DNA from 2 places in the Marinobacter sp. W-8 genome. Region 2 is predicted to be linked to the other one. Evidence: predicted binding sites of a transcription regulator. Region 2 holds the regulator's gene; the other holds the start of a gene.
What was found. Region 2 encodes LexA, which represses DNA repair genes until DNA is damaged. Its sites were predicted from a motif close to CTGTNTNNNNANACAG; they were not measured.
Positions count from the first base shown of each region.

Region 1: a site for LexA is predicted at 6,501-6,516, ahead of imuA (translesion DNA synthesis-associated protein ImuA). Genes of this name have one in related genera too.

Region 1 is NZ_CP172297.1:2,250,210-2,257,456, reverse strand. It holds gene ACF8YQ_RS10515 (sodium ion-translocating decarboxylase subunit beta) at 1-1,189, shown strand, start outside; gene ACF8YQ_RS10510 (error-prone DNA polymerase) at 1,248-4,367, opposite strand; gene ACF8YQ_RS10505 (Y-family DNA polymerase) at 4,367-5,788, opposite strand; gene imuA (translesion DNA synthesis-associated protein ImuA) at 5,792-6,484, opposite strand; gene ACF8YQ_RS10495 (4a-hydroxytetrahydrobiopterin dehydratase) at 6,612-6,950, shown strand; gene ACF8YQ_RS10490 (YrhK family protein) at 6,983-7,247, shown strand, end outside.
Region 2 is NZ_CP172297.1:1,251,810-1,259,056, reverse strand. It holds gene ACF8YQ_RS05755 (hypothetical protein) at 1-130, shown strand, start outside; gene ACF8YQ_RS05750 (cell division inhibitor SulA) at 138-632, opposite strand; gene lexA (transcriptional repressor LexA) at 672-1,283, opposite strand; gene ACF8YQ_RS05740 (amidoligase family protein) at 1,450-2,451, shown strand; gene ACF8YQ_RS05735 (gamma-glutamyl-gamma-aminobutyrate hydrolase family protein) at 2,444-3,181, shown strand; gene ACF8YQ_RS05730 (SIMPL domain-containing protein) at 3,193-3,876, shown strand; gene ACF8YQ_RS05725 (translocation/assembly module TamB domain-containing protein) at 3,886-7,247, opposite strand, start outside.

The sequences.
Region 1 (7,247 bases), 1.0 Mb from region 2:
TGGCGGTATTCTGGCGAATATTCCGGAGGCAGGGCTTGCCCTGACTGCGGCGGAGAACGCCATTCACTTTGCGCTGCAAGGTGGCAAATCCGAGATTCTGGCTGCGCTAGCGGCACCGCTGGACGTCGCTTACCAGGTTGGACAAGCGATTACGCCTGAACTCAAAGACGCGTTCAAGGTGGCGGTTAAAGAAGCCAGTTACTCCGAAATGGCGATGGCTAATTCCATTGCCCAGGATTTCGGCTACGGCAACGGCATGCTCTATAACTTCTACTCTGTGGTTATTGGTAGCACAGTCGGGCCGCTGTTGATCTTCATGGGTGTTGGTGCAATGACGGATTTTGGACCGTTGCTGGCGAACCCCAAGACCATGCTTCTGGGTGCAGCGGCTCAGTTCGGTATCTTCGGTACCGTGATTGGTGCGGCGCTGCTGGATTGGACCGGGGTATTGGACTTCAACATCCTTGAAGCCGCTGCGATCGGCATTATTGGTGGCGCTGATGGCCCCACTTCCATCTATGTAGCGAGCGTGCTGGCTCCGCACCTGCTGGGTGCGATTGCAGTCTCCGCCTATGCATACATGGCGATGGTGCCGATGATTCAACCCCCGATCATGAAGGCTTTGACCAGCGAAAAAGAACGTGCGATCAAAATGACCCAGCTCCGTCCCGTGAGCAAGAAAGAGAAGATCGTCTTCCCTCTGGTTGTTCTGATTGCCGTGGTTCTGTTCCTGCCCGATGCGGCTCCGCTGCTGGGTATGTTCTGCTTTGGTAACCTGATGCGTGAGTGTGGCGTGGTAGAGCGTCTGAGCGATACCGCACAGAACGCGCTGATCAACATCGTAACCATCTTCCTGGGTCTGTCTGTTGGCTCCAAGCTGATGGCCGACAAGTTCCTGGATGGCCAGACGCTGGGTATCCTGGGCCTAGGTATTGTGGCTTTCGGTGTGGGTACCGCTTCCGGTGTACTGATGGCGAAACTGATGAACAAGTTCAGCAAGGAACCGATCAACCCGTTGATTGGCTCCGCGGGCGTATCCGCGGTACCCATGGCGGCGCGTGTGTCCAACAAGGTGGGCCTGGAGGCCAACCCGCAGAACTTCCTGCTGATGCACGCTATGGGTCCGAACGTGGCCGGTGTTATCGGCTCTGCAGTGGCAGCCGGTGTGATGATCAAGCTTCTGAGCTGATCATTCGTACGGTTTGCGTTGAAAAGCCCCGCCTTTGGCGGGGCTTTTTCGTTTTGGGTCAGTGGAAATCCCGGGAGCTGACCGGTAGCGAGTTAATCAGATGGCTCAAGTCAGACAGCTTGCCGGCCATGACATGAACGATATCCCCCTCTTTTTCGATAACTCCTTTTACGTGTAACAACCGGGCGGTGAGCAACGGTTTGCGTTGGCGGCGGGCGGTGTCTAGCCAGACGACGACGTTGACGTTGCCGGTTTCGTCTTCAAGGGTGACGAAGGTGACGCCGGAAGCGGTGCCGGGCCGTTGGCGGCCGGTGACCAGGCCGGCAACTTGTACGGGGATGCCGGGACGGGTGGCTTTGAGTTGGTCGGCGGTGAGGCAATGGCGCAGGTGGCCTTGTTCGCGGAGCAGGGCAAGGGGATGCCTTTGTAGTGTTAAACCCTGGCTGCTGTAGTCGGCCAGTACGTTTTGCCCTTCGGTGGGCTCCGGGAGCAGGTGGCAGGGTTCCGGTGTGTATTCGGTCATGGCTTCGTTAGCGAAGAGCTCGGCGGGTTCTTCGTGTTCGAGCAGTTGCCAGTAAGCCTGGTGGCGGTTGCTGGTGAAGCCGGGCATGGCGTTGGCGCCGGCGAGAAGTTCCATGTCGCTCTGGTTGAGGCCAGCTCGGGTGCGCAGTTCGGCGGCGCTTTGGTAACCGTTTGCCGGGCGGTTCTGGTGGACGCGCTCGGCGCCATTGCGAGACAGGCCTTGAATGATTCTAAGGCCAAGGCGCAGGTGCTGCTCCGGACCTTGCAGGGTGTGCTGCCACTGGCTGTGGTTGACGTCTGGTGGCAGCACGGTAACGTTGTGGCGCCGGGCATCCTGAACCAGCTGGCTGGGCGAGTAAAAGCCCATTGGCTGGCTGTTGAGCAAGGCGCAATAGAATGCTGCCGGATGGTGGCGTTTGATCCAGGCAGAGACGTACACCAGCAAGGCAAAGCTGGCGGCATGGGATTCCGGAAATCCATAGCCACCAAAGCCGCAGATCTGTTTGTACAGGCGCTCGGCGAAGTCGGCATCGTGGCCCCGCTCCAGCATGCCCTGAATCAGTTTGTCGCGGAAAGGTGTCAGATCGCCATGGGATTTCCAGGCCGCCATGGCGCGGCGAAGTTTATCGGCCTCGCCCGCACTGAAACCGGCGGCAACCATGGCCAGTTTGATGACCTGTTCCTGGAAGATCGGCACCCCGAGGGTGCGCTCCAGCACCTGGCGTACGGCATCGTTGGGGTATTCCACCGCTTCCATGCCGTGTTTTCGGCGCAGGTAGGGGTGCACCATGTCGCCTTGTATGGGCCCCGGGCGAACGATGGCGACTTCGATCACAAGGTCGTACCAGGTTTCCGGTTTAAGCCGCGGGAGCATGTTGATCTGGGCGCGGGACTCCACCTGAAAGACACCGATACTGTCGCCTTTTTGCAGCATGGCGTAGGTGGCAGGGTTTTCCTGAGGGACATCCTGAATGGTAAACGGCGTGCCTTTCTCTTCACTGATCAGCGCCAGTGCTTTGCGAATAGCGGTGAGCATGCCCAGGGCCAGGACATCCACCTTCATCAGCCCCAGGCTTTCCAGGTCGTCTTTGTCCCACTGGATAACCGTGCGCCCTTCCATGGCGGCATTCTCGACAGGCACCAGTTCTGAAAGCGGGCCGGCGCTGATCACGAAACCGCCCACGTGCTGGGACAGGTGGCGTGGAAAGCCCAGCAAGGTGTTCACCAGCGTGAAGAACTGATCCGCGACTTTGGGGCTGCGGGTCAGGCCCTTGTCCAGAATCTGCTGGCGCCAGCCGGTGGCCTTGTCACGCCAGTCGATGCCATCCAGCAGCTTCTCCACCAGTGTGGCATCAAAGCCCAGCGCCTTGCCCACATCCCGGATGGCGCTGCGGGGGCGATAACGAATCACGGTGGCGGCCAGGGCGGCCCGCTCACGGCCGTAGCGCTGGTAAATGTACTGAATAACCTCTTCACGCCGTTCGTGCTCGAAATCCACATCGATGTCGGGGGGCTCATCCCGGTCTTTGGAGATGAACCGTTCAAACAGCAGTTCCACATTGGCCGGGTTCACCTCGGTGATGCCCAGGCAGTAACAGACCGCGGAATTGGCCGCGGATCCCCGGCCCTGGCAAAGAATGCCCTGGCGCCGGGCAAAGTCGACGATGTCGTGGATGGTGAGAAAATAGTGTTCGTAGCGCAGTTCGGCAATCAGCTCCAGCTCTTTGCGAATCAGTGCCTGCACCTTCATGGGTGTGCCCGATGGGTAACGCCGCCGTTCACCCTCCCGGGTGAGTCGCGCCAGAAACGATGTGGGTGTTTCGTGTTCCGGCACTAAATCGGGAGGGTATTCATAACGCAGGCTGCCAGGCTCAAAGCTGCAGGCTTCGGCGATTGCCACGGTCTCCCGAACCCAGGGCTCGGGGAATAGTCGCCGGATAACCGGTATCGGGCGCAAATAACGCTCGGCATTCTGAAACAGACAGTGTCCGGCCTGTTCCAGCGTGGTGTGGTGGCGCAGAGCTGTCAGCACGTCCTGTAATGGCTGGCGTTCGCGGCGATGCATATGAACCTGGCCGGTTGCCACCACTGCGCAGCGCATTTGTTCAGCTAACCACCGTACACGGACCAGTTGCTGTTCCTCGCCGGCTTCCAGTGTGCGGGTCGCTGCAAGGCGTAGCCTGTGCTCGAAAATCCGTTGCAGCCATTCGCCGGTGATCAATGCCTGGTGCGCGTTGGTTTGTGATACCAGCGGTGGCAGCCACAGGCAGAGGCAGTGGTCCAGCGAATGGGTTTCGATGTCCCGGGTCAATAACCGGTATTGCCCTTTCTCAGCGCGTCGCCGCCCGGTGGTGATCAATTGGCAAAGCTGACCGTAGCCCTCGCGGGTTCGAGCCAGCAGTATGAACCGGGGTGGGGCAGTGGCGCCCTCGGGAGTATCGCTCAGTTCGAACCAGCTCCCGGTAATCAGCTTTACCGGGCTGTCTTTAAGGGCTGCCCAGGCTCTGGGGATGCCTGCCACCGAACAGGTATCGGTGATGGCAATTGCCCGATAGCCAAGCTCCGCGGCTTGCTCAGCCAGTTCATGAGGATGGGAGGCGCCGGTCAGGAAGGTGAAGTTGCTGAAGCAGAACAGCTCGGCGTAATCAGAATCCATCAGCCAAACCACCCGTGTATGTACCAGCCATCGCGGATATCCCGGAACACCCACGCCAACTGGCCGCTGGACAACTGGGCAATATAGTAGTCACGGTGCACCCGCTGGCCGTCCCACCAGCCAGCACTGATGCGTTCCGGCCCCGAGAACCATCTGGCCGGAGGTTCTGCCAGTGGGTGTGGCGTGGATAACAGCCATAAAGGGCGCGCAGGCAGGCCAGAGACCTCTGGTGTTTCGCTGTGCCTGCTGGCTGGTTTTATGGCGGAGGCTGTCCAGGCAAACTCCGGGCGGTGGTCTGCCCGCGGTGCAAGCTGTTGCAATGCCTCAGTACCAAGGCGGGCCTGTAAACGACTGGCCAGCGTATGCCAGGCTTCATTCAGGTCCTGACCATCGCCCAGGAGGTCCTGGCCAACCGGGGTTTCCCGGCCCAGAAACCGCTTTACCGACAGGGACAGACTGATCACCGGTGCCCGCAGCGGGTGCTGATCCAGTTTCAGGCGCAGCAGTTTCAGAAAACTCTCTGTCCGATGCTCCGGACCAGTCGTTCGCAACGTTAACCGGGTGGCTTCTTCGTGCCGGTGTTGGAGTAAAAGATGCAGGGTATCGGTGTCCTGTTGGCGCCAGCACAGGTCTTCTTCCAGCTCGGTCAGAATCCGCTGCAGCGCGAACAAAAGCCCTTGGGCATGCTCCACTTCCTGAATAAAATCGGCCCGCTGGCGAAATCGGTGCGGGGGGGGCCAGGGCGATTTGGGGTCTGGCCTGGTGCCCTGGGCTTTTTGTATACGTGCCAGCAGCTCCGGGGATAGCCTCCGTGCCAGTTCCCGGGCTGGCAGATTGAAGACTTCAGCCAGCGTATTCAGCCCCAGGCGATGCAGGCGGGTACAGGATTTTTCATCAAAACCTGCAGCCACCAGAGGCAGCTTGCCCAGGGCCGTCAGAATGTGGCCTTTGTCTGCGGTGCACTCGCCTTTGCCTGCTTGCGCAAGGAGCTGAGCCGCCAGTGGCGTATGCCCAAGAGCCAGCCAGGCAGTGAGTTGCCGCTCTGCCAGAGCCTGCTCGACCGTTTGCCAAACGGCGGGAAGCCCGCCATATAGCCGCTGGAGGCTGCTGACTTCAGCCCACAGACCGTGCGGCGGCGACAGGGTAATGTGGGCCGCGTAACGGTATAGCCAGCGGGCCTGCTCTTCCAGCAGATTGGTTTCCTGTTGAGAATCGAGATGCAGAATCACCAGGTCTGGTGCCAGGCCCAGTGCGGTCTTGAGGCGCATGCCCGGCCGAATACCCAGGTGATCGGCTTCTGGACAAACCTGCAGGATAGCCTGCCCGGCAAGATCGACCACCGCAAGTGCGCCCTGAGTTTGCTGGCTGCGGCGAACATGATCCAGCAGCAGGTGAGGGAAGTGCAGATACAGCCACAACATGAATCAGGTGGCTCCATCCTGTGACCATGGCCCCTGAATAACACCAGTGGGGTCGCTGGCCTGAATGCCCGCGCGATGCCCAAGGGCAAGAGTGCAGCGCTGCCCTGGCCAGCTACCACGGCGTTTCAGAATGTTGATCTTGAGATCCTGGTGTTCTCCGGGAATCAATTCCAGCCGAAGCGCGGCCGGTGAATGCTGCTCTGCCTGCCGACGTTCCCGAAACAGAATGCAGACATTGTTACCCGCTTCGGAGGCCAGTTGCAGCCGGCGGATATCCCGGGTGGCCAACTTCCCCGGCCAGGCCATCACCAGGCCTGTGACAGGGGAGCGCAGGCAGTTTTCCAGTGTCCACAGAAAGTCAGCGGAATCGTGAGTTTGAACCAGCACCAGTTGATCGGTATTTACGCCAGCCCTGGCCAGCGCCGGGGCATAAGGTGTGTGGGGCGGGTTCAGCCAGAAAATGGTCTTTCCCTGCCTGGCGACCTTCTGCATAAGCGGAAGTACCAGGTGCAGCTCGCCAATGCCACAGCTGTCCAGCAGGCATTCACTCAAGGCACCCTTGGGCCAGCCGAGCCCACCAAGTTGGTTATCCAGAACCTGATACCCCGTGTGCTCCGCCGGAGAGGCGTGTTTCTGGGGCTTATGACCCTGCCAGATACGGGCATCCTGAAGCAGGTGGTTGAGTGATTTGCTCATGCTTATTTCTCGAGTACTGTTTATATATACAGTATTCGGAAAAAGGGTCGATTTCAACTGCCGGGTTGATAAACGACGGGCGGGCACCCACGATGTGGTTGAAGCCACAAATATAGTGGAGGACGCTATGTCGAATCTTGGCCAGCAAAGCTGCAGCGCCTGCAGTGCCGATGCACCCCAGGTCACGGATGCTGAAAAGCAGACCCTGTTGAAAGACGTGCCTGAATGGCAGTTGATCGTTCAGGATGGGGAAGAGCAGTTACAGCGGGTGTTTACCTTCAAAAACTTTGTCCAGGCCCAGGCCTTTACCAACAAAGTGGCGGACCTGGCGGAAGAAGAGGGCCACCACCCCGCGATACTGTTGGAATGGGGGAAAGCCACCGTACGCTGGTGGACCCATAAAATCGGAGGCCTGCACAAAAACGATTTCATCATGGCCGCCAGAACCGACGAACTTTACTCATAATCGCTTCAAACAGACCGGAAACAGGAAGTGCCATGGACGAACAATCAATGGACAACCCGCTTACCCTGAAACTTGGCCACGAAGAGCTGATCATCCGGCGCCGCTACGAGATGATCAGCATCATCAATGATTTCTTCATCGCCATCTGGTTTCTGGTGGGGAGCATACTCTTCCTGTTTCCGAAGCATGAGACCGCCGCAATCTGGCTGTTTATTATCGGCAGCTTCCAGTTCCTGGTACGGCCCACCATCCGCCTGATCAGCCACATTCATATCCGCCGAATACCAGCGAGTAACT
Region 2 (7,247 bases):
GGACATGAACGTCGCCAAGGCGATGATTGCCGCTGGCATTGAGGCCGCTGGCAACATCAGCCACGACATTGACTGGGAAGAGGACGAAAGCGAGTTCGCCGACAATCAGCCCCACTACACCTTGCACTGAGCACCCGTTATCTCTGGCGCAACACCACACCGTGGCTATTGCCCTTGGCTGATGCCTTTTGCAAGGTTTCCAGCGCTGCACGGCCCAGCTTGTGAGTCCAGAGCACAACGGCATGGCAGGTTCCTGCGCCCAGTGCCCGCTCAGCCAGCTCTTGAGCCGGGAATTCTGTCGTTGACCGCAACACCAGAATCTCACTGGCCACAATGCCGTGCATTTTCTGCCACTTGGCCACCAGGGACTGGGGAGGATCAATCCACGCCAGCCAGCGTTTCTCCTGGTTCAGTTGTGTGAGCATTGGCAGCAGGAGCTGGAAGTTCTCTACCTGCTCCTCCGGAAGGATAATCTCGGTAACGTTACCACCGAAGCCAGAAGCTGAACGCCGCTCCGAACCAGACGTTGCCGTCCTGGCAGCTGGCGCCCGAGCGCCAGAGGAAACCTCGCCAGCCGTAACAACAGCTGCCGGCTGAAATGCCATGTTCTGAGTGAAGCTCAACTGTTCCATTACTCACCTACCTGCGCCATGCGCTGCCGTATACGGTATTCAGTGAAGATCGGAGCGGCGGATAACGCCTACGCCGAGACCTTCAATAAACAATTCCTGCTCCGCGAGATCGACTTCAATCGGAGCAAACTCCTCATTCTCTGCAATCAGCCAGACCTTGTTGCCTTCCCTGCGGAAACGCTTGACGGTGACCTCCTCTCCGACACGAGCGACAACGATCTGACCGTTATGGACATCCTGGGTACTGTGCACCGCCAGTAAATCACCATCCAGAATCCCGATGTCTTTCATGCTCATCCCCCGTACCCGCAAAAGGTAATCTGCTGAAGGAGAGAAGAAGCCCGGCTGCAGCGTGCAGTGATCTTCAATATGTTCCTGCGCCAGAATCGGGCTTCCGGCGGCAACCTGCCCGATGACAGGGAGGCCCAGATCTTCTTCGGCCTCCGGCAGGCGAATGCCCCGGCTGGCTCCCGGGACCATCTCGATGGCGCCTTTCCTTGCCAGAGCCCTCAGATGTTCTTCCGCCGCATTGGCGGAACGGAATCCCAGCTCTGCGGCAATTTCAGCCCTGGTGGGCGGGTAGCCGGTTTCATCCACGTAACGTCGGATAATGTCCAGCACCTGGGATTGTCTTGCAGTCAGTTTCATCAGTCGGGCTCCGGAATTTCGATCCTGTTTTTTTATACAGTGAACTGACTATATACAGTGTTTTATCCAGTGTAAAGCCCTCTCCGTTTCGTTTCCTTCCTGTAACGGGCGACCAACAGCCTGTATGTTATGGTGACGCAAACCAGACACAGGGAAGCCACACACAACCATGACCGTACACGACCGCTGCAAGATGCCGGAACAAACGACAAACCGGGACGGCCAGGAACGAAAAGTCGGGGTTGAGATTGAACTGTCCGGCCTGACCTACGAGGCCCTGGTCCAGCATGCTGCCCGACTGCTTGGGGGAGAGCCTGAGCTGACATCCCGTTATGTCACCCGACTGGATACGGACGCCGGGGCTTTCACCATTGAGCTGGACTCTGATCCTATCAAAGACCTGGATCTTGCCGACGAGCGGCTCCCGGAATCCATTCGGGAACTCGGCAACCACGCCATGGACGTCATTGATTTTGCCGCCGAGAAGATTGTGCCATTAGAGATTGTGGGACCACCGCTCGCAATGTCGGCTCTGGGCATGATCGAGAATCTGGTAGACGAGCTGCGAGACCTGGGTGCTGAAGGCAGCCGAGAGGCCATCTACTTTGCGTTCGGGCTTCAACTTAACCCGGAACTGCCCGATCTTGAACCCGAGACCCTGGTACGTTATCTGCAGGCGTTCGCACTGCTGTATGACTGGCTCAAGTCCCGGCATCAGCTGGATATCAGCCGGAAGTTCACCACCTACATTGAGCCCTGGAGCAGTCGGTATACCGATAAACTGATGGCAGACGATTACCGTCCTGACCTGGACACGCTGATGAGGGACTACCTGCACTACAACCCGACCCGGAACAAGGCATTGGATCTTCTGCCACTGTTCGCTTATCTGAACGAATCACTGTTGTCCGAATACGTTCAGGATCCCAGAATCAAGAGTCGTCCCACCCTGCACTACCGGCTGCCGGATTGCGACATCGACAACCCGAAATGGCATTTCTCCTCAGTCTGGAACGATTGGGTAGTGCTCGAGCAACTTGCCAATAACAGCCCGGATCTAGACGCCCTGCGGCAGGAATTCCACAGAGCCCGGAAGTTCAGTTTCCACAATCTCACCCACTCCTGGCGTGAGACCACCGATGACTGGCTGCATCAGCACGGCTATGTCTGACCGGGAAACTGAAACAGACGTTCCCGGCCTAACCATTGGCATCAGTGGTCCGGCCCGGCGAAGCATGGCTCACCGGTTGATCAGCCTGGGTCTGCGCCTGCACGGTGCCAGAACCCATTACATACGCCCGGGCGACCGAACCAACGTGGAACTGCTGGACGGACTGGTGCTTTCGGGCGGCACCCACGTGCATCCGGGTCGCTACGGTCAACAACCCCAGGTGACGGCCAGGTATGATCTGAAGCGGGATGCTACCGACACCGAGCTTCTGCAGCAGGCGGAGGCGATCAATATTCCGGTGCTGGGTATCTGCCGCGGCGCACAGTTTATCAACGTCTTTCACGGCGGATCCCTGTGCCAGAATGTCACCCCGCTACGGGTACATACCCGACATCGCCCCTTGTTACTGCCCCTTCAAACGGTTCGCCTGGTGCGGGGTAGCCGGCTGGGAGGGCTGATGTACAGCCACGTGATTGGCGCCAACCGCATTCACAGCCAGGCCATCAAGCGCCTTGGACAGAATCTCAGAGTGACGGCCGTGGACAACGACCTGTTTGTGCAGGCCATCGAAAACACCGGCCGACAATGGTTGATGGGAGTGCAATGGCACCCCGAATACCTGCTTTACCACACCGGGCACCGTCGCATCTTCAGCCACTTTGTGCACGCAGCCCGGGCCCGGAAACTGGAACGACTGGATAACCGGGAAGGCCCGGAGTTCCACTCATAAGGAGAATGACCATGATCAAACGTCGACTGCCACTTGCGCTCGCCGCCGCCGTCACCGTAATACCCGCGGCAGCCAGTGCCGGAGAAGTGAGCCTGAATGGCGAGGGTATTGTTCGTTACGAACCAGACAGCGCCAGACTACAGTTCTCAGTCACGGCCGAGCACCCGGATGCCGCCAAGGCCTCTGAACAGGTGTCCGACACCATGGACGAATGGCGCCAGGCCATTGCGGCCTATCGTAATGAGCTGGACGACTATTCTGATGCCGATCTCAGTGTTTACACTCGCATGCTTCCTGTACGGGAACAAGGCCAGGATCCCAAGCGAGTATCGGTGGCAAGCCAGACCGTCAGCTTCTCGATCAACGATCTGGATCTGCTGAATCCGTTGATTGGTGAAGCCAACAAGCTGGGGCTGCAATATCATCTTGGCAGCCACCAGTTTTTCCACTCAGACGAGCAGGGGCTGGAACGCGAAGCTCTGGCACGGGCCATTGCCGATGCCAGAAGCCGCTGCGAGTTTGTCGCCAAGCAACTCGAGCAACGTTGTGGCGAAGTGGTCAGTCTGAATGTGAACGGCGGCCATCGTCCGGTACCGATGATGCAAGCGGAATCGAAAATGGTCGGTGACGCCGTTTCAAGCGTGGGCCCCAGGGAAATCCAGGCCACCGTCAGCGCCACCTTCGAGCTGGACTGACCTGGCCACTCAGAAGTTCCGTGTATAGAAAATATCCAGTGAGGCCGCCAGACCACTGGCGGCCTCCAGATAGAAGTAGCGGCCCAAATCGTAGCGCAGGGCTACCGTGGTAATGGGTTCAAATATGCCAACACCATAACGAAGGCTTAGTTCGTCTGTGATATAGCCGCTCGCCACCACGGAGGCCTGCTCCCCTGAACCCTCCGCCTCCAATGTCAGGTTACGGATACCCAGCTCGTTTCCAATACCTTGTGTGATCTTGCTGGCCTGGGTAAGACCCAGTGACAACGCAGCCCGGCTCATCTGCCCCTCATCCCCCTGGCCCCGGGGCGGACGACCAAGAATAACGTACGACAAGGCATCACTCTGCGGCATCGACGGTTCCGAGAACACTTCCGTTTCCGGCTCATCCACCGGGCCGGACAACCGGATCCCGGCGACCACCGTATCAACTTCACGGACTGCCTCAATGTCCAAATACGGTCGGGTCAGCGCACCTACAAAGAGAATCCGTGCCCGGCGCAGGTCCAGTTCCTGGCCAAAGGCTTCATAGCGACCATTCACTAACTGCAGCGCACCCCGCGTATCCATGTTATTGCCAATGCGCAACGTGCCTTCGAGGTTGCCGGTGACACCAAACGCGGCAAACGACACCTCATCCTCACCGACCACCACAGTGACATCCATGAGCATGGACCGAATGGCAGGTTCTTCCCGTTCGACACCCACGATGACTTCATCCTCGGAAACCGACACCGCCGATGGGGGGACGCTCTGGACTTCGATTTCGCCTCTGGGCACCTCAACGCGGCCGGAGACCGACAGCTCGCCAGATTTGAAGGCAATATCCAGATCCGGTGCCACCTCCAACCGGGCATAAGGTTCCAGCGTCACCGGTAGCCGTTCGCCTTTCAGGTTGATCGCGACCTGCGGCGACTGTGCCCACTCCAAGCTCCCGGAGACCTCGCCCTTACTCCGATCATTGCTTTTCCAGCGCCCGTTGATATCGGCCGACTGCCCCCGAAACTCAAGCACTACGAGCAATTCCTCCAGTGGCAGGGGAAGGCCAGGATCAAACACACGCCCTTCACTAAGCACCAGCTCGCCGGTGACGTCGGGCTTCATCAAGGGACCGCTCAAACGACCACTGCCATTAACCCGCCCCTGAATGTCTTCAATACCGGTAAAAGCCGAGAGGAAGGCAAGATTAAGAGCCTGGAGCCGGAATTCACCATCAACCGTGCGGTCACTGGCCAGAGGATCCACCGCAAGATCCAGGTCAAACTGGCCAAGTTCCGGGCCGCTGAAATCCAGGCTGACATTGGCCTCATCCGGTTTAAGATTAGCCTCAACCACTAGCTGGTCATGAGTGATGGGCTGCCAGTCGTCCAGTACCAGAACCCCGAACTCGCCGGCGCCGGCATCAATCCGGATAGTGCCATCGGGACCCGCATCCGTGAGTGTCAGGGCAATGTCTGCATCTATGGTCGACTGCCACCGGAAAGTCTCTGGAAACAACGGCGCCAATGCACTGGCAGGGAAACCTCGCACTTCATAAGCAATGCGGGAGTCTGGCCACAATCTCTGGTCAGCCGCACAGACCGAGCTTTGCTGCCAGCGCCAACAGTGACTGCCAAGCTCAAGAGCCCCGGCCACGTAGGTAAGATCCGCTCTCGTATCCAGCTGCCAGACATGCCCCGGCTCTGGTACTGAAATCTGGCCACGGGCCAGCTGTCCGCGCCAATCCGGCAGTTGCTCTCCCAGCCCGCCGTCGAATTCCAGCTCAATCGAGGCTTCGGGATGATCGGCTTGCACAGCCAATGTGTGGCGCTCCCGGGTGCCGCTGAGCGAGGCCACAACTTTGTCCAATTCCTGACCAGCCAAACGCAGCTCAGTGCCGGACAACTCAAGGTCAATCTTCCCGTCACCGCCCAGGCCTGCTTCAAGCTGCGCTTCGGTAATCAGGAACTGGTCCAACCAGGCCAGATTGCCCGCCGTCAGAGAAAGCTCACCTTCCGGAGCTTCCGGCGAGCCAGAGAGCCGAAGCCGTCCGGCAACCTCCCCAGCAAGATCGGCCAACAACTGTTGCGGTGCGGCAAGATCAAAACGCAGGTCGCCCGCCAGGGATTCGCCATACCGCCCGCTGCCCTCAAGCCGGTTATCCCCAACAGCAAGGGCCAGGTTCTGCACAACCCAGTCCTGGCCCTGAGTGGAGAGCTTTCCTTTTGCCTGCGCTGGCTGCTGCCGCCATTGGCCGCTGAGGTCGATATCGGCGAATAACTCGGGCAGTGCCCCGTCCCGCAACTGACCTCTGGTGGCCACGGTTCCGTTCAAACGTGCTTCCAGCAGCGGCACCCAATAACCCGGATTGAATCGATCGAGCTCAAACTGCGCCTCCCAGCCCAGAGGCCCGGAAAACACCAATTCTGCCTGGCCGGAAAGCGCGCCAGCACCGGTGGTCATATCCAGTTGGCTTAGGGTCACCGACTGCAGGTCGCCCACCAGCCGGGACGTGAGTTCGGCCTCCCCCAGGGGCCCGGCCACGGAAGCGTCCAGCTCCGCCTGATAACGGCCCTCACGGTACTGAACCTGGCCATCCAGACGGTTCAGTGCAACCGGTGGAGATTCCAGACCCGGAATCAGGCCATACCAGGGAAACCCGTCCAGGGTTATGTCGGCATTGGCATCAATACCATCACGCCATGAAACATTGCCGTTCGCGCCGAAGCGCCCTTCGGAATTGCCCTTCCGATCCCGGGCGATCATCGAAACTTCAACGCCGGAAGCGCCTTGGAGGGTCACCAGACCCTGAACTGACGCCTCCACCGGCCCGGTGGACGCCGGCAGCATTGCCCGGGTTCGGGTATTGAAACCCCGAGCCAGGCTGCCATCGAGTTCCAGCCGCCATTGGCCCAGCGTCAGGGTTTCGGGTACCGAGCTGTGCGGCAGAAATTCCGGCGACTGAAGCTTCAGGGTAGCCGGCAAATCGGCATCAAGCGGATCCATCTCCCCCTCAAGGCGGGCATCGAGGTAGCCTCTGCTGGCGCCTGCCACACGAAGATCCCGGGCGCTGCCGGACAGATCCAGGGCAACCTGCCAGTCGTCTCCGCTCGGTGGTGGCAAGGTAACGTTGACTGAAAGATTCAATGGCCAGTCCCGACGCATCTCGGCTCGGCCATCGGCGGTCACCAGAATATCACCGCGTTCATACAGAAGGTGGTCAATGTTCAGGGTGGCACCCGACGCCCGGGAATCCAGCTCGACCCGATTCCAGACCAGGTTGTCATTTACCGTTAGTGCCCCGAGCCGGACTTCACCGATATTCACACCCAGGGGCAGATTGACGGAAGGCAACTGGATATCACCTCGTG